Linked DNA regions of Rudanella lutea DSM 19387. Each later gene encodes a partner of the first gene's protein in a complex. Links are inferred from orthologs where the notes say so. Each region holds a gene or a part of one and is shown on either strand. Other genes may lie near its edges.

Region 1 (11,679 bases):
CTACTTATTTACCGCTTCGTTTCGAGATACGAATTATTCGCCATATTTCCGCAACAGGCAACAAAAAAACCGTTGAAGAGTCTCCAACGGTTTTCCGCTTCTATCCACACCATTTCAAGGCTATCGCGCTAACGCGAGTAAACCTTGATGTTCAACCTTCCCTTTGTAAAGGATCTTTATGCTTACAGCAAATACTTATGTTCGAAACCGACTTCGTTGTTCTGTCTGGTTTGGTGATACAAAGATGACAGAGCCGGATTAAACAGGTGTTAAGCAGGCGTTAAAATTCATTTAATACTTAAGTAAAGGCAAAAAAAAGCTATTCAGGATCTCCCAAATAGCTTTCCGACTATATCCACACCATTTAAAAACAGCCAAATAATTGACTGTTTGCCTTCGCACCAGTTTCCTAGTACTAATATCTATGTAACGTACAGCGCGTTGCTGACCTATATTCTCTTTCTGTCCGCAAATATAATAAATCAGACTTAGTAAAAATTATTTCATTTCCGTACGGCCCCTGGCGATAATCTCAAATTAACCGAAACCCAGTGGTTTTCTTACACAACGTATAGGGCTTGTACCTAACTAAGCAAAAACACTTACACGCCAGTACTTGCAAGCACTAGTCTATTTTAAGTACATCAAGACCGCGTATTTTTTGTGTTAGTTAGACAAACTAACGCTAAATGGCAGGCTATAATTATTAAACGTCAGCCTTTTGTTCATTTATATATACCAAAGAGGGATAAATACTTATTTGCATTTATAAAATTATTAAATTCATGCTAAATCGTTGATTTAGGTAAGCCAATGCCCGACTTTTGGCCCCTGAGTTGTCCAACTTAATCTTTAACCAATTAAATTAATCATGAAACAAAATTACCCGAACGCAGGGCGTTGGCTATCTATGCTTACGCTTTGCGTTTTCTGCTGTTTTATGGCTGTCTCAGCGATAGCTCAGGACCGTAAAATTACCGGTCGAGTTACAGACGCGAGCGAAAATGCAGGGCTGCCCGGTGTGAACATTGTTGTTACAGGCACGCAAACGGGAGTAGTAACAGACGCTAATGGCGATTATACCCTCAACGTACCCGTCAACCGGGATCGTCTGACGGTATCTGCTATCGGTTTTGAATCCCAGGAGGTAACTATTGGCAACAAAACCCAGATTAATATTCAGCTTCGGCCCGATATTAAGACCTTAAGCGAGGTAGTTGTAACTGGGTACGGTGCCCAATCGAAGCGCGACATTACCGGGGCCGTTGCCACCGTTGATACGAAGCAGCTTCTGTCGGTACCCGCTACTAACCTCGGGCAGGCTCTACAGGGTCGGGTATCGGGGGTGCAGGTCGGTAACGACAACTCGCCGGGTGGTGGTGTGATGGTACGTATACGCGGGTTCGGTACCATCAATGATAACTCGCCCCTGTACGTAATCGACGGCGTACCGACCAAAGGGAATCTGAACACCCTCAACCTAAACGATATCGAGTCGATGCAGATTCTGAAAGATGCATCAGCCTCATCTATCTACGGATCGCGGGCCGGCAACGGGGTGGTGATCATCACAACCAAGAAAGGCAAAGCCGGTAAGCCCAAGTTTACCTACGACACCTACTACGGCTCGCAGCGGCACGGCAAACTGCTCGACATGCTCAACACCAAAGAGTACGCCGACCTGGTTTGGGAATCGCGGAAAAACGCCGGGGCTGTAGCGGCCAACGGCAACCCCGTTCACTCGCAGTTTGGCAATGGGGCCACACCCGTTATTCCTGATTATGTATTTCCGAGCGGTGCGTTTGAAGGCGATCCACGCGTAGCCCGCGATGCCAGCGGCAATTACATCAACTACGGAAACAACATTGACGGGGCCGATTTCAACAAGACCAAATGGCTCATTACCAAGGCGAATAAAGAAGGTACCAACTGGCTCGAAGAAGTATTCGGCCGGGTAGCCCCGATTCAGAACCATCAGCTGGGGGTATCGGGCGGTAACGAATCGGGCCGGTACGCAATGGGCCTGAACTACTTCAACCAGCAGGGAATTATGCAGTACACCGGCTACAAGCGGTACTCCCTGCGGGCCAATACCGAGTTTAACGTGACCAAGCGGGTGCGCGTGGGCGAAAACTTCCAGGTAGCCTATGGCGAGCGTATCGGGCAGCCCAACGGCAACAACGCCGAAAGTAACCCGATTTCATTTGCCTACCGGATTCAGCCCATTATTCCGGTGTACGACGTAACCGGGGCCTTTGCCGGTACACGCGGGGGCGACCTCGACAATGCCAACAACCCGGTAGCGCTGCTGTATCGGAACCGCAACAACGTGCAGAAGGAAATCCGGCTTTTCGGGAATGCCTTTGCCGAAGTTGATGTGGCCAAGAACCTGACCGCCCGTACCAGCTTCGGTATTGATTACAACATCTTCAACCTGCGCAACTACACGATTCGGGATATCGAATCGGCCGAAGCCCGGGGGTCAAACCTGCTTCAGACGAGCAACAACTACGACTGGACCTGGACCTGGTACAACACCCTGACGTACAACGTAGACCTGGGGAGCCTGCACCGGCTCAACATTATTGCTGGTACAGAGGCCATCAAGAGCTACTTCGAGACCTTCGACGCCAGCCGGACTAACTTCGCCGTCGACGATCTGGACAACCGCTACCTGAGCGCCGGTACGGGGGTTCAAACCAACAACGGAACAGCCTCAAACTGGAGCCTCGCGTCGGAGTTCGCTAAAGTCAACTACGCCTTTAACGACCGCTACCTGCTCGACTTAACTCTGCGCCGTGACCGCTCGTCACGCTTTGCCCGCGACTTCCGAACGGCTTATTTCCCGGCTGTCAGTGCGGGCTGGCGCTTCTCGCAGGAGGGCTTCCTGAAAGATGTATCGTGGCTCGACGATGCCAAGCTGCGCGTTGGCTACGGCCAAACGGGTAACCAGGAAATTGGTAACTACAACTCGTTTACCCAGTTTGGTACCAACCCAATCACGTCGTTTTATGACCTCAACGGCTCGCGCACTAACGCCGTGCCGGGCTACGAACTTACCCAGTTCGGTAACGCAAAGGCCAAATGGGAAACCACAACCAGCACCAACATCGGTATCGATGCTTCGATGTTTAAAAACCGCCTGACGGTGGCCCTCGACTGGTACACCCGCCAAACGAGCGATATGCTGTTCCCAGTGGCGGCTCCGCTCACGCAGGGCGTAGCCTCAGTGCCATTCCAGAACATCGGTAAGATGAGCAACAAGGGTATCGACCTCGCCATTACGTACAATGGCCGTACTGCCCTCCGCGACCTAACCTACGACATCTCGGCCAACTTCAGCACGTATCGCAACGAGGTAACCAAAACGAATGGCGACCCTAATACGCAGTACTTCGGTATCAACGATGAGCGGATTCAGAACTTCGTGGTAACCCAGCAGGGCCACCCTATTTCGTCGTTCTTCGGGTATATTGTTGATGGTATTTTCCAAACCAACGAAGAAGCCAAGGCGCACCCGGTGCAGTTTGGCAATGCCACCACAGAAAACGTAGCCGGCCGGTTCAAGTTCCGCGATGTGAACAACGACGGGGTAATCAACACCAAAGATCAGACTATCATTGGTAACCCGCACCCCGGCTTCACGTATGGCTTGAACCTGGGCGTAAACTACCGTACATTCTCGCTTACCCTGTTTGGTCAGGGCGTTCAGGGCAACCAGATTTTCAACTACACAAAATACTGGACCGACTTCCCGACGTTTGGCGGTAACCGCTCTACCCGGATGCTCTACCAGTCGTGGCGGCCCGGTGCGACCGATGCCATTCTGCCCCGCCTGACCTCAAGCGATCAGGTGAGTATTCAGCCCTCGACGTACTACCTCGAATCGGGTTCGTACTTCCGGCTGAAAAACATTCAGCTTACGTACCGGCTACCCCAGGCCCTGCTCAACAAGCTTCAGGTGGGTGGTCTGTCGGTATATATCCAGGGCCAGAACATGCTGACGTTTACCAAGTACTCAGGTATGGACCCAGAAATCAACCTGCGGAACTACTCAGCCGGCAACGACCGCCAGATCGGTGTCGACGGTGGTGCGTACCCGGTTGCTAAAACTGTATTACTCGGCCTTAACCTTTCTTTCTAAGATGAAACGCATTACCTCCATCCTATTCATATTCTGTCTGGTAGCGGCTTCGTCCTGCTCCGATAAATTTTTAGATGTGCAGCCCAAAGCCGCCCTGTCGGCCACGGCGTTGCAAAACAAAGCGGGTGTCAACGCCCTGCTGACGGGTGCCTACGCCCTGCTCGACGGCTGGGCCACGCCCGAAGGAGCCTACCGCTCGTATCAGGTTGGCGCCGACAACTGGGTGTACGGCAGTGTAGCCTCCGACGATGCCTACAAAGGAACAATTGCCGGTGACCAGCCGCCTATTTCGCTCATCGAGCAGGCCAACATCCAGTCGGACAATATCTATTTCCGGGGCAAATGGCGGGGTATGTACGATGGTATTGCGCGGGTAAACGATGCCCTGCAGGCATTGACCGGTGCCAAAGACATGACCGATGCCGAAAAAGCTCTTGTAACGGCGGAGGCCCGGTTTTTGCGCGGCCACTTTCACTTCGAGTTGAAAAAAATGTATAACAAGGTGGTGTACATCGACGAGAAGATGTACGACCCCAACAACCTCGAAAGTGCCAAGCTGACCAATACGGCCGACATCTGGCCCAAAATTGTAGAAGACCTCAATGCGGCTTACACGGCTCTGCCTGCCAAACAAACCCAGGCTGGGCGGCCTACCAAGTGGGCGGCTGCGGCTACGTTGGCCAAAGCGTATCTGTTCCAGAAAAAATACGCCGAAGCCAAAACCCTGCTAGAGGGTATTGTTGCCAGCAACCAATATCGGCTGATGGATCGGTACCACGATAACTTCCGGGCTGTAACCAACAACAACGCGGAGTCGATTTTTGAGGTGCAGTACTCGGTCAACGACGGCGCGTCGGGCGGTGAAAACGGCAATGCCGGCTCAACCCTGAACTATCCGTACGGGGGTGGGGGCGTCACAACCTGCTGTGGGTTCTTCCAGCCTTCGCAAAACCTCGTTAACGCGTTCAAGACCGACGCCAGTGGCCTGCCTCTGATCGATACATTTAACGACAACGACGTAAAAAGCGACCAGGGCATTGAGTCGACAGCTCCATTTACGCCCGAAACCCGCACGCTCGACCCTCGTCTCGACTGGACGGTGGGCCGCCGGGGCGTTCCGTACCTCGACTGGGGCGTTCACCCCGGTAAAGCCTACGTGCGCGATCAGGCCTACGGTGGCCCCTACTCGCCCAAGAAGCACGTCATGTATCGTTCGGATGTGGGTACCAACACCTTTGCAGGCAACCCCCGTCTGAACGCCAACAACTACCGCATGATCCGGTATAGCCACGTACTGCTGTGGCTGGCCGAAATCGAAGCCGAAATCGGCGATCTCGAAAAAGCGCGCGATTACGTCAACCGGATTCGGAAGCGGGCCGCCAACCCCGATGGTTTTGTGAAAAACGCCGACGGAACGCCAGCCGCCAACTATCTCATTAAGGAGTACGCAACCGCCTGGACCGACCGCGCCGTGGCCCGCAAAGCGGTGCAGTTTGAGCAGCGTCTGGAGTTTGCGATGGAAGGCCACCGCCGGTTTGATCTGGTACGCTGGGGCATTGCCGACGAGGTGCTGAACAAATACTACGCGGCCGAGAGCGCCAAGCGCAGCTACCTCAGAGGGGTACAGTTTGTGAAAGGTAAGCACGAGTACTTCCCGATTCCGTTGCAGGAAATTCTGAACAGCCAGAAAGACGGAAAACCCACGCTAGAGCAAAATCCGGGTTACTAAACCGCTCCTGTTACAAACGCCAGAAAGTCGGCCTGTGCATACGTCTGCGTGTGTACAGGCCGACTTTCGGCATTTTACCCACTCTCCCTTTGTCTGCATTGAGCCCGCAGCTCATCGGGCAGCGGGTATAATCGGGCCAGCTGCCTACAGCCCGGAAAGTAACCGACCGGTCGGGTAGCAGCTTGAAAAATCGTATCTTCGTGACGTTATTAGGGACGCTATGACACTTCACTTCAAATCGCTGGACGAATTAGATGAGGTTGCCAACCGGTTGCTCAGCGAGGCCGGGCCGCATCGGGTCTGGCTATTCGAGGGCGATATGGGTGCCGGGAAAACCACGCTCATTAAAGCCCTGTGCCGGGCCCTAAACGTGGTCAGCGTGGTACAGAGCCCCACGTTCGGGATCGTCAATGAATACACCACCCAGAGCGGAGACCCGATTTATCATTTCGATTGTTACCGGCTCCGTAACGAAGCCGAAGCACTCGATATTGGTCTGGAAGAGTATTTTGACTCGGGCAACTACTGCTTTGTCGAATGGCCCGAACGCATTGAAGCCCTCTGGCCAACCCCGCATTTTCGGGTACAGCTTACGGCCGATCCCACCGGTAAGCGCACTGTAAATATAAGTTAACGATGAGTGATGAGCGATAAACGATGAGCCCTTAAAGCTTCTCGTTCATCACTCATCACTTATAACTCATCACTTAAAGAAGTGACTGGATTCGAGGAATTAGCCAAGCAAACGGCTTTGTACCCTAAAGAAGCCCCGGCGGCCGTCAGAACGGATAAGCACAGCCTTCAGATTGGCCTGCCCAAAGAGGTTTCGTTTCAGGAAAACCGCATCGCCCTCACACCCGAGGCCGTCGCGATTCTGGTACGCCATGGTCACCGGGTGGTGGTCGAAACGGCGGCCGGCACCGGGGCCAAGTTCAGCGACAACGACTACAGCGAAGCCGGGGCTCAGATTGTGTATTCACCCGAAGAAGTGTTCGACTCGAACGTGATTCTGAAAGTAGAGCCGCTGGTCGATCATGAGTTTGCCTACCTGAAGTCGGGCAGTACCCTGATTTCGGCGCTCAACCTGCCCTCGCACGAGCGTCGGTACTTCGAGCGGCTCAACGAAAAACAGATTACCGGTATCGGGTACGAGTACATCGAAGATCCCGGCGGAGGGCTCCCCGTGATCCGAACCATGAGCGAAATTGCGGGCAGTACCGTCATGCTTATTGCGGGCGAGTACCTCAGCAGTGTCAACGGGCGGGGCGTCATTCTGGGCGGCATCACGGGCGTACCTCCCACCAAAGTGGTGATTCTGGGCGCGGGCACCGTGGCCGAATACGCGATCCGGGCGGCCCACGGTATGGGCGTTGACATTAAAGTATTCGACCGGCACCTCTACAAACTGCAACGCCTGAAATACGCCGTTGGGCAACCTATTTACACCGCCATTATCGACTCCGACACCCTGGCTGAGGCCATCGAACGGGCCGATGTGGTGATTGGAGCCATCCGGGGCGACGATGGGCACAGCCCCGTGGTTGTAACCGACGAGATGGTGTCACGAATGCGGCCCGAAGCCGTCATTGTCGACGTAGCCATTGATCAGGGCGGCAACTTTGAGTCGTCGCGCATGACCTCGCACAAAAACCCCACGTTTCAGCACCACGGCATCATTCACTACTGCGTGCCCAACATTGCATCGCGCGTAGCCCACACGGCGAGCATGGCTTTGAGCAACATCTTTTTGCCGTTTTTGCTCGAAACCGGCACCATTGGCGGCATCGAAGAAATGATGTACAAGAACCGCTGGTTCATGAAAGGTGTTTACTCCCACAAAGGCACATTGACCAATGCCTACATTGCCCGCAAGTTCAGTATGCGATTTAAGGATTTGCAGCTCTTGCTGGCCGCACGGTTTTAACAACGAACAACGAACAACCAACAGTGAACAACCAATAGTCTGATAGTACCTTTCGTGGTTCACTGTTGGTTGCTCGTTGTTAACTGTTCACTGACATGATACACCATAGTAACGAAAACGTCCTGCTGGACGACGCGAACTCACCCGACATCAACAAACGATTGATGGGGTTGATTTCAGCCGATTTTGTGCTGGTGGCCGATCAGCTCAAAGAGGCTTCGTACCAAATCCGGAAGCGTGGCTTTTCGGATTATCCCATTTTTGTGGCCTCTCAACGTCCCCTGGAACTGGGTCAGTTGCTGATTGGGGCCAAAGAGCTGGCTAATACGTGGGACTACAAAGCCACGTTTGTGGACGAGTTTGTGCAACGGCAGCTCATCGGGCCGGAGTCGGTCGAGCTGTTCAAGGAGCATTACAAAAACCCCGATGAATACTGCTGCTTGTTTGTAGTGCACAACGAGTTTGCGGGGTTTGTGTACATCCCGTTTCCAGAAGACTGACCCCCTCTGTGCTCATACAATCGGTTGCAGTAAATTAATAAGATTTTTCCCAGAACGTTGGCGCAAATCCGACCATCGGCTTACCCGAATGTTGGCCACCCGGTCAGGGGCGGTCGAAATGACACTAAAGACCACGTTTTAAGGGCAAAAACACGTTTTTGGGCGTGGTTCTCTGCAAGGACCACGTTTTTTTATGCATTCAGTCAATCTTGGAGCAGATCGTAGGAAATGACGAATGTTTTTTGTATTTTTACCATCTGATAACGCCTATTTATAGCGTTTTTCCAGACCCCTGACAAAACCGATTCGCTGATATTCTACGAGCATACTATGACAAACGAATTGATCGAAACCGACGTTCTGACCAATACCGCCGACTCGGCCCCCCTGGGGGAGTACGGAGCCGACAACATCCAGGTTCTTGAAGGATTGGAGGCTGTGCGCAAGCGCCCGGCCATGTATATTGGCGACGTTGGGATCAAAGGATTACACCACCTGATTTGGGAGGTGGTCGATAACTCTATCGACGAAGCACTGGCCGGTTACTGCGACACCATACACGTCACTATTAATGCCGACAACTCCATCACCGTGCGCGACAACGGCCGGGGTATCCCAACGGGTATCAATACCAAAATGGGCAAGTCGGCCCTCGAAATTGCCATGACCGTGCTTCATGCCGGTGGTAAGTTCGACAAAGACACCTACAAAGTGTCGGGTGGTTTGCACGGCGTGGGGGTATCCTGCGTGAACGCCCTCTCGACCGATGTCCGCGTGGAGGTTCACCGCGAAGGCAAAATCTTTGAGCAGGAATACAAAATCGGGATCCCGCAGTACGACGTTCGCGTGATTGGCGAAGCTGACGATACCGGGACCATTACCCACTTCAAACCCGACGGCAGCATTTTCACCGAAACCGTGTATCGGTACGACACCGTAGCGGGCCGTCTGCGCGAGTTGGCTTACCTCAACAAAGGCATCCGGATTTTCCTGAAGGACATGCGGGAGCTCGACGAAACCGGCGAGCCTATCAATCAGACCGAGTTTTTCTCAGAAGGTGGCCTGGTTGAGTTTGTAAAATACCTCGACGAAACCCGGCCTTCGCTGGACGGCATGGCCCCCGTGTACATGGAGAGCACCAAAGGCTCTACGCCCGTGCAGGTGGCCCTGGTGTACAACTACGAGGCCTCGGAAAACGTCTTGTCGTACGTAAACAACATCAACACCCACGAGGGCGGCACGCACGTGCAGGGCTTCCGCTCGGCCCTCACGCGGGTACTGAAGCAATACGCCGACAAGAACGCCGATAAGTTCAAGAATCTGGGGAAGCTCACCTTTACGGGCGAAGATTTCCGCAAGGGGCTTACGGCCGTTATTTCGGTGAAGGTGCAGGAGCCTCAGTTTGAAGGGCAAACCAAAACCAAACTGGGCAATCAGGAGGTGGTGAAGGCCGTGAGTCAGGCAATGGACGAACTGCTCGAAACCTGGCTGGAAGAAAACCCCAAAACGGCGCAGGGCATCGTGAAAAAAGTGCTCGTGTCGGCTCAGGCCCGCATTGCTGCCGAACAGGCGTACAAGCGGATCATGGCCGACCGTAAAGACTTTATGGGGGGAGCCGGCCTGCCGGGTAAACTCGCCGACTGCTCAGATACCGACCCCGAACGCTGCGAGCTTTACCTCGTGGAAGGGGACTCGGCCGGTGGAACGGCCAAACAAGGCCGTAACCGGGCGTTTCAGGCCATTTTACCCCTCCGTGGTAAGATTCTGAACGTAGAGAAGGCCCTTGAGCATAAAATCTACGAAAACGAAGAAATCAAGAATATCTGGACGGCCCTCGGCGTTCGACTCGAAAAGAAAGACGACGAGACGGTCATGAACCTCGAAAAACTTCGGTATCACAAGGTCATCATTATGACCGATGCCGACGTCGACGGGTCGCACATCCGGACGCTCATTCTGACGTTGTTCTACCGCAACATGAAGGCGCTTATCGACAACGGTTACGTGTACATTGCGCAGCCTCCCCTGTACCTCGTGAAAAAGGGGAAGGAAGAGCGTTACTGCTGGACCGAGCAACAGCGCGAACAGGCCGTGCGTGAGCTGGCCGGTTCGGGCCGGGAAGAGAACGTAAACGTGCAGCGTTACAAGGGTCTGGGTGAGATGAACGCCGAACAGCTCTGGAGCACCACGATGGACCCCGAGCGCCGGAGCCTCAAGAAAGTAACGATTGAGTCGGCCGCCGACGCTGATCACGTCTTTTCAACGCTCATGGGCGACGAGGTGGCGCCCCGCCGAGAGTTTATCGAACGGAACGCTAAATACGCCCGAGTGGACGTTTAAGTATAAAAACAGTTGCGAAAGCGGGCAGAACAGCCCGCTTTTTTGTTTTACTTTGACAGACAGCCCACACAAGAACGATCTGAACCCATGTTGAAACAATTCATCAATAAACTGACGAACCCTAAGCATTCCTCAGCGGGGGAACCTGGTCATATGGCTAAAGTCAGCGAAAAAGTAAGCAGTGTTATTGATCAGAGCGACTACCTCAGTCGTGATCTGAGTTGGTTGAAATTTAACGAACGGGTACTCGATCAGGCGCGTAGCCCCGAACGAACCCTGATGGAACGGCTTAAGTTTCTGGCCATTACGGCATCGAATCTGGATGAGTTCTTTACCATTCGGGTGGGTAGTCTGTACAATTATCTTGATTACCACAAACAGCGGGTCGACTATTCGGGTCTGCGCGAAATTCCGTTTCGCAAAGCCCTGTTCACGGCCGCGCAGCAGTTCAGTCAGGAGCAACAGGCCGTGTACCAGAACGAACTCCTGCCCCTATTTCAGAAAAACGAGCTGCGTATTGTTCAGATAGCCGACCTTACCCGGCACGAACAAAGTCAGGCCAACGATTATTTCGACCGGACGATCTACCCGACGCTCACCCCCATGATCTACGACTACACGCATACCTTCCCGGTATTGCTGGCTAAAGTCCTGATCTTCGGGGTCGTGACCCAAAACACCGACGTGGCCGACGGCCGCAAGATTCTGTCGGGCGATGAAGACGACCGGCAGCGGCTGTCGTTTGTGCAGATTCCGGCCAACCTGCCCCGCTTCATGACATTTGAGCGGCAAAGCGAGACCCTGTTTCTACCCATTGAGGAAATTGTGCGGCACAACATCAAAAAGTTGTACCGCAACGTCGAGATCCTGGCCGTAAACCTGTTTCGGATTACGCGCAACGGCGATTTCACGCTCGAAGAAAGCGACGATGCCGAGGTGGATTTCATCGACGAGGTAAAGCAGAAAATCAAGAACCGACGACTCGGGCGGGTGGTGCGTGTTGAAACCCAAACGGTTGACTACGGCGAGCCCAGTGTTGAGT
Region 2 (11,510 bases), 2.0 Mb from region 1 along the record:
ATACGCCCGGGGCGGGTTTACGGGAGCCGCCAAACAACCGGTTGAACGTACGAGTGTATTGCAGACTGATGCCCCCGCCCGTGGTGAGGGTACTGTTGGTGGTGGCCTGGCTCAGCACGTTCTGCTGGTTGCGGTTGTACATCTTGGCCCGGAACCGACCGTCGGGCGTTACCCAGTATTCGAGGGTCCACTCGCCGAGCAAACTGGCCGCGCTGGTTTGCGTTTGGCCCGCCCCATTCTGTCCGTATGTAAAACCACCATCACGGCTGATGCGAAACCGGTCGTTGAGGAACCGGTACGAGAACCGGAGTTGCAGGTTATTCAGCAGGTTTTCGTTGTTGGTGTTGCTCGTAAAGCCGCCAAACGACACGCCCACGTCCAGATTTTTGTCGATGTTTGAAGCAATGCGGCTTATCTGGTTAGAAAGCAGTTCGCCCACGCTATTAGCCAAACCGCTGTTTACATTGCCCTGATCAAACAGGCTCGAACCTTCGGGTAGTAGTTGGCTGAACAGCAACACGCTGCTCACCTGCCGGGTCAGTTCCTGTTCGTTGGCCTGCAAGCGGGCTTCGAATGCCGTGACGGCCTGCCGGAAGTCCGACGAAGCCGGGTACTCTTTCACCTCGAGATCGTACGTAACAGCGGGCGACTGCAACTCGCCATCCAGATTGATAATCAGATCGACGGGGTACCGCCGGTTGCCGTCGGGGTTGCGGCTGGCGCCCGACGAGGCCCCATTATACAGGCTCGTGAGCAGGGGTTGCAGGGAGGTGTACTGCGTATAAGCGGCCGACACGTTAAGCAACGCCCGGTAGGGGTCGCCGGTCCAGGTGATGCGGCTGTTGGGCCGAATCTGGAACCGCTTGTTGATCACGTTTTCGAACGTAAAGGTGTATTCGCCCTGCTGAATCTCGTAGTTGCCCGTCATGGAAAACGCCCCTTTTGTGTCGATCTGCATGTTGATTCGGCCCGCCCCGTTCGACTTGATGATGTCGCCGGTTTGGCGGTCGAGCTGGATTTCGCAGTACGCATCGGGCGTAATATCGAAGTTGAAGTCCATTTTGATGCCCGACAGATCGAGGGTCGGCTCGGCTTTGTCGATGTTGGCGAGGGCGTTACTGGTGCTGACCGCCGTGGTCGATACTGGCGTGCGGTCGACAAACTGGACGAAGTCGTCTTCGGCCGACGATACGGAGGTGGCCTGATCGAGCGGAATGTAGATGCGGGTTCCTTTGTTGCTGGTCACATCAGCCCGAATAGTCAGGTTGTCGATGGGGCCGTACAGTTCCGCTTTCCCGGTGGCAAAGGCGGCTCCGTAAAACAGGTCGTTATCCTTGGCCGCGGTGTTCATGATCCGGAAATTGCGCAGGTCGGCATCGAACCGCAGCTGAAAATACCGAAACTGATCGTGGTACACCCCGCCCCGGAGGTTCATGATGTTGCCGAGCGGGTCGCGCAAGGTGAGCCGACGGGCAATAATCTCGCCATCACCGAAATACACCCGGTCGTCGAAGGTCGCTTCGGCTTTGAGGTAATCCATCGTCAGGCGGCCTTTCTGGACGTCCAGTGCCCCTTTCAACACGGGTGCTGTAGCCGGCCCGGTGAGGTCGATGGTGCCGCTTGCCGTGCCGCCAATATTGGAAAACAGCCCCTCGGTGAACGGTTCGAGCACGCGCAGGTCGGCATTGGTAAACACAGCTTTCAGATCAAAAGCCTCGTCGGTGTTGACGGGTGTATAACTGCCCCGCAAGGTGAGCGCATCGACTCCATCCCGGTTGAGCCGGGCGTCGATGTTGATTCGCTGACCGCTTGGGTCATACACCCCCAGGCCGTTGACGTTACCAATCAGAAAATCGTCGTACCGCAGCCGGTCTACGGTCAGGTTGCTCTCCACGATCGGGGTCTGGTACACGTTGCGGATCTTGGCGGTGCCGTCGAGCGTACCCGCCAGCCGGGTATTCAGGAGCGGGTTGAGGGTTTCGAGCAGGAAGTTATCGGCCTGAATCCGAAGCACGGCGGCTGTATCGGTGCCAACCCGACCCGAGGCCATCACGCGCTGATCGCTGTGCGAGAGCATGAGGTCAGTAAGGGTGTAGTTGCGCCCGACTTTCCGCACCAGACCATCGGGGCTGACGGTCCAGGTGCTGTCGAGAACCCGAACTTTCGAGTTGTGAAACATCAGATCGAGCGCGTTGCCGCTGAACCGAAGTTCTCCGTTCAGGTCGGCCCGGTTGGTGCTGTTCTGTTGCTGCACACTGCTCGAAAAGTCGATGTGATCTACGTCCCAGGCGGCTTCAATCAGCAGATTCTCGGTTGGGGCAAGGCTACCCAGGGCCTGTTTTTGCGACGTGGCTACTACCGAGGCCAGTACCTCCTGATTATCGACAAACTTCGACGTGGTCAGGTCCACTTCGCTCGCACCCAGCCGAATGTCGCCGATCCGGAGCGAGTCGGTTTGTACGTTGGCGGTGAGCAGGGCTGTCCGGTCGACCGAGAAACGGCCTTCCACCGTGGTACCCTGCGCTACCCGTACCGAAGGCAGGGCAAAATCGAGCAGGGGTTGCAGATTGCGGGTCGCGAATCGGTACTGAATATCGTACCGGTCTGAGGGGCCGGTTTTGGCCCGGTTGAGCTTGCGGTAGTAGTAGGCCTGCCGGGTGTTGAGGTCGCCCGTAAAGTAGAGGGCGTACTCTTTGGCGAGCGTGGTCAGGTCGTTGACGGTTTGATTGGGGAGGAAATTACCCCGTAGCTCGGCCGTCAGAAAATCCGAATCGACCGTCAGCAGGCGACCGTTGGGCTGAATCGCCGACAGCACCTGTAGCGTGTCGATGTTGAGGGGGCGCCGGTTGAGTACCAGCATGGCGTTGCGGAAATTGGCCCGCCCTTCGAGCTGATCAATCGTGTTGCCGTCCATGATTACGTCCAGCTCGGTGCTGACCGTGAGGGTGTCGCTGGTGTAGCCCAGAGCACGCAGGTTGGCGTGTTGCACCGCGCCCCGGATGTCGAAATGATTACGGGGACTGCCCAGGTCACTCTCGCCGTCGAGGTCGAAACTCAGGTTTGGGTCGCGTAGGCTTACCTGCCCGTGGAAAAAGGCTTTCTGAAGATTGCCGCGTACCGTAAAGTTACGGTAGTCGTAGCCCTGAAAGCCGAACCGGGTCAGCTTGCCGTCGATGTCGACGGAGGCTTTGGTGAGGTCGAGGCCACCCCGGCCCGTAATGCGACCTTGCCCGTCGAGTTGCCCAATCAGATCGGGCTGATTGATAAGTTTACCGAGCGCAAAGTTTTCGCCCCGTAGGTTGGCGGTGTAGGTGGTCTGTGCCGACTGCTCGCCCAGCTTCAGCTTCAGATCGCCCGTAACGTTGCCGAGAGCCGTACGGAAGGTACCGGCTGTTTTGAAATCGTCGAACAGCCCGGCAAACGTAGCCGCAAACGTAACGGTGCCCAGTTGCTGCACCACGTCGTTAAAGGCCTTGTCGGGGTAATACTGCCGAATATCAGCCATGTTCACCTCCGAAGGCGTAAAGTCAAAATCGGTGATGATGTTGTCGGTGCGGGGCAGATTTTTGAATCCGATATTGCCCGCTAACCGGCTCCGAAGGCCGGGCCCGAAGCGGAGGTCGGTACGCCGGAGCTTGAAATTATCGACCGTGCCCACAAAGTCGGTAGTGAGGGCCCAGGTTTCGCGCAGGTTCCGCAGGTACTCCGAAAAATACCCCAGATCGGCGGAGGTAACGAGACTGTTGCGGAGCCGCCCGATCATGGTTACTTCCCGGTTGAAATCGCCGAAGGCTGAAGGACTATCGTACAGAAACACAATTTGTTCGCGCACCGTCGACTCGTTGATGCGGGCGTATAAATCGTTCATTTCCATCTTTTTGGCGCACCACAAAAACTGCGTGTTCAGCTTGTGTACCCGCAATCGCGAATCGCGGTCGACGGTTTTGAGGTTGCTGATGTCGAGGGCGATGGTGTCGCCGAGGGCCAGAAAGTTGCGAACGTTGCCGTTGATGCGTTCGAGCCGAAAGTGGTAGTAGTCGAAGTACCGCCGGTCGTTCATCCGGGCCTGCCGGGGATCATCGAACTGAAACGATCCATCGGCCACGGTAGCCCGGCCAATCGTAAACGGCACATTGTTGTCGGGCTTTTGGGGCTGGGTGGTGTCGGCCGCGAGCAACTCGCCAATGCGGGCAATAAATTCGTCGATGTTGAGGTCGCCGGTGCGTGGGTTTTTCACCAGCCGTACATCGGGCTGATACAGCAGCACCTCATCCAGGTGAATGTTGTGCGCCGACGAGTCGATGAGGTTGCGCAGGTTGTAGTTCACTTCCAGCCGTTCCACGTCGATCATGGGGCGTTGCTGCCGGTCTTTGACGGTGACGCCTTCGAGCACCATCGAATCGAACCATTTGATCGAAACGTGCTGAATATCAATCGGAAACTGCATCTTGGCCGACACCCACCCAGCCAACTGACGCACGGCCTTCGTTTGTACTGCCGGAATCTGCAACCCAATCGCCACGGTCAATACCAAAGCCACTACCGCCATCAGGGCGTAGCCGATTGATTTGACAAGTATGGCGAAGAAATCACGCATTCGCTGAGGAAGCTGGGTGTCCGACCGATGGACTTTAGATGGATTTGACCCTCCTTTGTTTAATGGATATGCCTAAAAAAGGGGTGTTGCTACACAAAACTACATTCTAAACGCAAAAGCGCCCATTGCTGGTGCGCAACCGATTGAACGGTAACTTGTATTTTTGTCCGGTGAATTTACTAGCAATCGAATCTTCCTGCGACGAGACGTCGGCGGCTGTTCTGGTGGACAACCAGATTCGCTCGAATGTCATTGCCGCGCAACTCATCCACGAACAATACGGCGGTGTTGTTCCGGAATTGGCTTCGCGTGCCCACCAACAACACATCGTGCCGGTGGTGGAGCGGGCCCTTGCCGATGCAAAGATACCGAAAACCGCACTGGATGCCATTGCCTTTACGCGCGGACCGGGCCTTTTGGGTTCGCTGCTGGTGGGGGCTTCGTTTGCCAAGGCGCTCGCTCTCGGGCTCAACATCCCGCTTATCGAGGTAAACCACATGCAGGCGCACGTATTGGCCCATTTTATCGGCGATACCAATCCGGCGTTTCCGTTTTTGTGCCTCACCGTGAGCGGGGGCCATACCCAGATTGTACTGGTGCGGGCTCCGCTCGATATGGAAGTGATTGGCCAAACGCAGGACGATGCCGTGGGCGAAGCCTTCGACAAATCGGCGAAGTTGCTCAACCTGCCGTATCCGGGCGGGCCGCTCATCGACCGGTACGCCCGGCAGGGTAACCCGCTGGCGTTTCGGTTTCCGCTCGCCGAAATGCCCGGTCTCGATTTCTCGTTTAGTGGTATCAAAACGGCTATCCTGTATTTTCTGCGCGATCAGACCAAAAACAATCCCCAGTTTATCGACCAAAACCTGCCCGACATTTGCGCCAGTATCCAGCACACGCTCGTGCAGATGCTGCTGACCAAGCTCAAGCGGGCGGCCCGCGAAACCGGCATCCGCGACATTGCCATTGCGGGCGGGGTGTCGGCCAATAGTGGGCTGCGGGAGACTCTGCAAAAAACCGGCCAGGAATTGGGTTGGCGGGTTTTTATCCCGGCCTTTGAGTACTGTACCGATAATGCCGCTATGATTGCTATGGCGGCCAAGTTTAAATTTGACCAGTCGGACTTTGTGGGGCAGGACGTAAGCCCGTTGCCGCGCATGAGTTTTTAACCCTTCGCGTGTATGAGACTTTCTCAACTGGTGCTGTACCCGGTAAAATCGCTGACGGGTATTTCGGTGACCGAAGCGACGGTCGAAGAACGGGGTTTCCGGCACGACCGCCGGTTTATGCTCGTAGAGCCGAAACGGGTCGACGGGCTGCCGATAGGCCGGATGATGACGCAGCGGCAATACCCCAACATAGCTTTGCTCGACGTGGCTTTCGGACCGGGCGAAACGCTCCAGATTAACCACCGGCACCAACCGGGCTCGGTACTGACTGTGCCCCTGACCCCCGCAGCCGGGGGCGGCACCGTATCGGTACAGGTATGGGACAGCGCCCCGTTTGAAGGACAATTGGTGAGCCCCGAGGCCGACGCCTGGTTTAGTCAGATGCTCGGCACGGTATGTCAGTTGGTGTATATGCCTGACACGGTTACCCGGCCCGTTTCCTCAGGTTATCGGGTTCCTCGCCACCAGAGTCATCCACCGGCGGTTAGCTTTGCCGACGGGTTTCCGTATCTGGTGGCAAGTGCCGAGTCGCTGAATGAGTTGAACCGACGGCTGGCGGAGCCGGTCAGTATGAGCCGGTTTCGACCCAATCTGGTTGTATCGGGTACGGCAGGCCCGCACGATGAGGACGGCTGGGGGCATTTTCGGGTGGGCGACGTATCGTTTTTTGGGGTGAAGCCCTGCGTTCGCTGCACCATGACGACGATTGACCCCGAAACCGCGCAGAAAGGCAACGAGCCCCTCCGAACGCTGGCTACCTATCGCCAGATCGACCATAAGATTTTGTTTGGGCAAAACGCGGTGCTCCAGCCCGGTGCGGGCGGTGTTGTGCGGGTAGGCGATCTGGTGTCGGTGATCGAACATCTGGAGGCCCGACTGTAGCGAGCCGGATTACCCGCTCAGAACGAAGTACTATTTAATGAATAATGTACAGTGTAGAATGGATAAACAATCTGACAGTCAAGGGAATAAATTGTTTTCAGTTGTGCATTATTCATTGTACATTCACTTACAACCGATTGAGACCACTTTATACCTTTAATTATCTGAGCCTGCCTGTGGTACTGGGGGCTGTGTTGTCGAACCGGATGGCGGCCCGGCTCTCCGACGTAGTGCCTATTCATTGGGCTACGTCCGTTGTGCTGGCGCTGGTGGTCTGGATTATCTACACCGTCGATCGTTTGCTGGATGTACGCAAAGCGAGTGGCCCGCAAACACCCCGGCATACGTTTCACCGTACGCATGCTAACCTATTGGGGCAGATAGTTGCGGGGGCAGCCCTGCTGGCGGGTATTCTGGTTTTTTTTCTGCCTAAACCGGTCTGGAAATTCGGATTGGTTCTCGGTGGTATTTGTGCCGGCTACGTGCTGGCCGTGTTTCGGTTGCCGACCCGGCACCCGGCGCTCCTGCTCAAAGAGCCGCTGGTGGCTATTCTGTTTTCGGCCGGTGTGTGGGGGAGCGTGTGGGCGCAACGAGCGTCGATTTCGGCCGTCGAGTGGACCGAAGGACTCATGTTTACGGCCATCGCGTTTCAGAATCTGCTCCTTTTCGATCTGTTCGAACAAACTGAACCGTACACGGGTGCCCGGCCCTATTCTCTCGCTACGGCCTGGGGGTCGATGGCCTGCGACCAAATTCTGCGCTGGCTCACGTTTGGCGTGGTGGCGGCTGCGTTTGGTATATGCCTCATGGCCGACAACGGCAGCGTAGGGGGCGGTTTGCGGTTTGCGCAACGGTCGGCCCTGATGCTGGGGATCATGAGCGTGGTGCTGTACGTGATCCAACGGTATCCGGGCTATTACAGCAAACACGAGCGCTACCGCTGGCTTGGCGATGCCGTGTTCTGGTTGCCCGCTCTGGTGCTTTAGGCGAGCGCCTGTAAATCGGGCCCCGATCTGATTATGTCACGGCGAGTTTAGGCTTTACGGGTAAACGCCTACTCCCTTGATCGCAACTCCGCCCTCCGACCTGTACACCCTCACGCCCGAACGTGTGCGGGATGCCCCCCCTACGTTTCTGAAAAGCCTTCGTCACCTCGGCCCCGGCTTCATCATGTCGGCCGCTATTGTGGGCTCGGGCGAACTGATTGCCACCACGGCGCTGGGGGCAAAAGCCGGTTTTATCACATTTTGGGTGATTCTGGTGAGCTGCTTTGTGAAGGTGGCCTTACAGCTTGAGTTTGGCAAAAACGCCATTTACACCGGCGTGCCCACCATGCAGTCGATGAATCGGTTGCCCGGCCCACGGTTGGGGCAGGCCAACTGGACTATCTGGCTCTGGCTGAGTTTACAAACGCTCAAGGTATTGCAGGTGGGCGGTATTGTCGGGGGCGTGGCACTGGTGCTGCACATGGCGTGGCCGGGGCTGCCAGTCTGGTCATGGGCGGTGATTTCGGCGGGGTCGGCGGCCGGGCTTATTGCCACCGGTCGCTACGGCTGGGTTGAGTCGGGTTCGCTCGTAATGATTCTGCTGTTTACCAGTCTAATTCTGTTGTCGTTGTTTTTGCTCCAGCAAACGGCTTTCGCCATCAGCGGAGCCGATCTGGCCAGTGGATTGTCGTTTTCGCTACCGCCCGAAACGGTGGGCGTAGCCCTGGCGGCTTTCGGGATTACGGGCGTCGGGGGCGACGAAATCATGTACTACAATTACTGGTGTATCGAAAAAGGGTACGCGGCTTATACCGGCCCCCGCGACGACTCGGCGGAGTGGACCGAGCGGGCCCGTGGCTGGATTCGGGTCATGACCTTCGACGCCCTTTGCTCCATGGTCGTGTACACTACCGTAACGGCTGCGTTTTACCTGTTGGGGGCCTCGTTGCTGCACGCGCAGGAGGGGCAAGTGCCCGAAGGCTACGCCATGGTCGAGACGTTGTCGCGGTTGTTTACGGCCACCCTCGGCGATGGGGCGCGGGTAGCGTTTATGGTGGGGGCTTTCTTTGTTCTGTATTCGACTCTTTTCACGGCTACGGCCAGTTGGTCGCGGATCTTTGCCGATGCGTTTGGCGAACTGGGCTGGCTGAACTTTACTAACCCACAGGCCCGCACCCGCGCCGTGGCGCAGTTGTCGTGGGCGTTCCCGGCGCTGTGGTGTGTGTTGTACCTGTTTATCAAACTGCCTGTGCTGATGATTCTGCTGGGTGGTGTTGCTACCTCGGTGCTGTTGCTGGTGGTTGTTTGGGCGGCCCTTCAGTTTCGGTATCGGCAATTGCCGCCGAGTTTGCAGCCCTCGCGGGCCTACGATCTCTGGCTCTGGCTCAGCGTATTGGCTATTCTGGGGGTTAGTGTCTACGGGGTATGGCAAGTACTATGAACGGAGTCGAAATAAAATGGGTAATGCATAATGTAGAATAAATAAATAATAGACTGATAATCAAATAAATAAGTCGTTGTCCATTGTGCATTTTTCATTCTGCATTCAGGTATGAATACTAAATATGTCTTCCGAAGAATCTGCTTGTGCTTCCTGTTGGTCTGGTCGACGGTTGGCTTTGGTCAGATACCGAATTTGAAGGTGTCTGTCGTAGCGCAACCACCCACTGCCAACGTCGTGGCTTCGTATGACGGTTACGATACCGGGGGCAATACATCCGTCGCGTTCGATGGGGAGAATAGCTACAAATGGTCGGGAACATCGCCGTACAAGGCAGAGCCGTGGGGATATTTTACGCCCGATGGCCGTGAAATACCCTACATCAAACGGGATCGGGATCTGGGGCAGACGTTTACGTATGCTGGGCCCGTGGCCCGACAGTTGACCGCCATCACGGTGTCGACCGGATACGGAACCAACGTGGTTCGTGCAGGCATGTATGGCCGAGGCATATCGCTGCAACTGTTTGAAGTGACCGGCGAACCCATACGGCACACCAACGGCTCCGAAGGGGCAACGAACGCGTTTCACGGGTTTCCGCACAATCGGCCCGCCTTGCCCATCCCTGCCGAACGAGACGACTATCTGGTGGGCGAGGAGTACCGGTCGCTGGGGGTGTTTTCGGGGGCTGTTTTCCCGGATAAAGTGGCCTTTGGCTTTGCCTCGGCCGACGTGCCTGTCCCGCCCGATCATCCCAGCCTGAAAGGTCGGTATTTGCGCTTTGTGTTTGCCGATGCCAAACCGATCTGGCTACAGCCGGGTAAACGCTATGCGTTTCTGGTAATGCTCGACCAGATGGGGCTCGATTGTGGCTTTACCTTAGCCAATCACTACACGGGGAAGTATGCAGCGGGTCATGCTATCCGGCGCGATGGTAACGGTCTGTTCCCGCCCGTCTCCGCCGATCCCCGTCAGGATTTTACGCACCCTGCCAATGCCCAGGCGCTCGCGTCGGCTCATTTTCCAGCCGATTTTAGCCAACGAGTTCAGATTCTGCCCGGTACCAATGGCTACCCGGATGTAGATACCTGGCGCGACCTTCTGTTTTACGTAGAAGCCCGGTAGCCAATTGGGCCTTTAAGGCCGTTGGTAAATAAAGTTGGGGCAACTACCGGCGTCGGAGCATCCGAACGTACAGGTCTTCAACTTTTTGCCGGGCCCAGGGCGTTTTACGCAGAAACGTAAGGCTCGATTTAATGCTGGGGTTGCTCTGAAAGCAGTTGATCCGAATGCGGTCGCCGAGTTCATCCCAGCCGTAATAGTCGACCAGCTCGTTCAGAATTGCTTCGAGAGTTTTGCCGTGCAGAGGGTTGTTGGGCTGTTGGGGCGTCATGGGCGTACACTACTTTTCTTTCCGCAAAAGCGCTTTCAGCTGAGCGTAAGGCACCGTCAGCTCAATAGGTCCGACTGCGTAAGCCGCAATTTCGTAGGGATTGTACAGAAAAATGAGCCCTTCGCGGCCTATGCCGAACGTACCGGGCAGAAAGAACTGCCCATCGCGCAGGAAGTAGCCAGCGGCTTCGAGGTCCCCATTGGCCGGAATCTCCTGTTGTCGCCGAAACGCCCGTTCGACCAGCGGGAGCAAGGCTGTTGTGTCCGACACCACTTCGGTCAGCTTGAGGGCATGGCCGGTGCGCCGGTCAAAACTTTGCAGTGTCGTTTGGGTATTGGGGTGGGCACCGCCTGAGTAGGTAAACGTGGCCTGCCGAACGGTCAGAATTTCGGGGCTGCTGTAGATCGAATCACAGTGAATTTCCAGTTCCCAGCAGCCGCCAAACATACGGCCTTCTTCGCCCATTTGCCGGTAGCTCTCCCAGAATAGGGCGGCCCCTTTGCCCAGATCGGTACGGGCAGCGGGTGTCTGCGCCAATGCCGTACTATCGACCCAGTTGATGATGCCCGTAGCCACCATCGCCCGCAGAGAGTCGTTGATGCTTCGGGTGGCGGGCGACGTACCCACCAGTTCGAAATACTCTGCCGATACCTTTACCCCCCGGTTCTTAGCCGTGTCGCACCGGCCCTCGCCGGTGTATTCGTAGGTAATAGGTTTGAGTGTAGTTGTCGACCCATCGTCCGATTGGTTGCAGCACCAAAGGGTTGTTAGCAGGCCAAAAAAGAAACCGAAAATAGGGATGCGCATGGACAGAAGCACCGGCGCGGCCAAACCGACCGCGCCAGCGTTCTTACAAACTTAGTAAATCCTTGAATCGAATAGCCTGTCGGCGGCTGATTTCAATTTTGTCGCCCCCCCGCAGGGTCACCAGCAAGCCCCCGCTAAACCAGGGTTCGATTTTCTCGATCCAGTTGAGGTTGATGATGTGCTTGCGGTTAGCGCGGAAGAACGTAGCCGCATCGAGTCGGTCTTCGAGGGCATT

Evidence for each region.
Region 2: the proteins of tsaE (region 1) and tsaD are in contact, whole or in part, in a crystal structure (PDB 6N9A), measured with the Thermotoga maritima proteins. The link is inferred for Rudanella lutea DSM 19387 from one-to-one orthologs. Residues at the interface, in WP_004082108.1 of Thermotoga maritima: Leu37, Gly38, Lys46, Lys57, Val59, Lys60, Ser61, Thr63, Phe64, Thr65, Leu66, Met67, Val69, Pro71, Tyr82, Arg83, Leu84, Asp86, Asp88, Phe89, Asp93, Ile128, Asp130, Glu131, Arg134; in WP_004082750.1 of Thermotoga maritima: Cys10, Asp11, Arg49, His50, Leu82, Gly84, Gly135, Gly136, Glu154, Thr155, Leu156, Asp157, Asp158, Ser159, Glu162, Asp165, Lys166, Arg169, Leu170, Tyr175, Lys213, Thr214, Leu217, Tyr218, Gln221, Arg222, Asn324.

What each region holds. Positions count from the first base shown.
Region 1 is NZ_KB913013.1:2,402,402-2,414,080, forward strand. The notes cover bases 4,837-7,800. They hold tsaE (tRNA (adenosine(37)-N6)-threonylcarbamoyltransferase complex ATPase subunit type 1 TsaE), read left to right. Parts: upstream 4,837-6,093; coding sequence 6,094-6,507; downstream 6,508-7,800. Other genes in these bases: RUDLU_RS0109955 (RagB/SusD family nutrient uptake outer membrane protein), read left to right, coding at 4,837-5,873; RUDLU_RS0109965 (alanine dehydrogenase), read left to right, coding at 6,589-7,797. Also shown: RUDLU_RS0109950 (SusC/RagA family TonB-linked outer membrane protein), read left to right, coding at 872-4,144; more of RUDLU_RS0109955, read left to right, coding at 4,146-4,836; RUDLU_RS0109970 (hypothetical protein), read left to right, coding at 7,893-8,297; gyrB (DNA topoisomerase (ATP-hydrolyzing) subunit B), read left to right, coding at 8,628-10,637; ppk1 (polyphosphate kinase 1), read left to right, coding at 10,791-11,679. UniProt on the Escherichia coli protein: Required for the formation of a threonylcarbamoyl group on adenosine at position 37 (t(6)A37) in tRNAs that read codons beginning with adenine.
Region 2 is NZ_KB913013.1:4,370,726-4,382,235, forward strand. The notes cover bases 3,972-6,766. They hold tsaD (tRNA (adenosine(37)-N6)-threonylcarbamoyltransferase complex transferase subunit TsaD), read left to right. Parts: upstream 3,972-4,767; coding sequence 4,768-5,766; downstream 5,767-6,766. Other genes in these bases: RUDLU_RS0118140 (translocation/assembly module TamB domain-containing protein), read right to left, coding at 3,972-4,597; RUDLU_RS0118150 (MOSC domain-containing protein), read left to right, coding at 5,779-6,648. Outside these bases: more of RUDLU_RS0118140, read right to left, coding at 1-3,971; RUDLU_RS0118155 (UbiA prenyltransferase family protein), read left to right, coding at 6,786-7,634; RUDLU_RS0118160 (Nramp family divalent metal transporter), read left to right, coding at 7,711-9,075; RUDLU_RS0118165 (hypothetical protein), read left to right, coding at 9,277-10,200; RUDLU_RS0118170 (VF530 family protein), read right to left, coding at 10,244-10,468; RUDLU_RS0118175 (DUF3298 and DUF4163 domain-containing protein), read right to left, coding at 10,478-11,275; RUDLU_RS0118180 (LytR/AlgR family response regulator transcription factor), read right to left, coding at 11,319-11,510.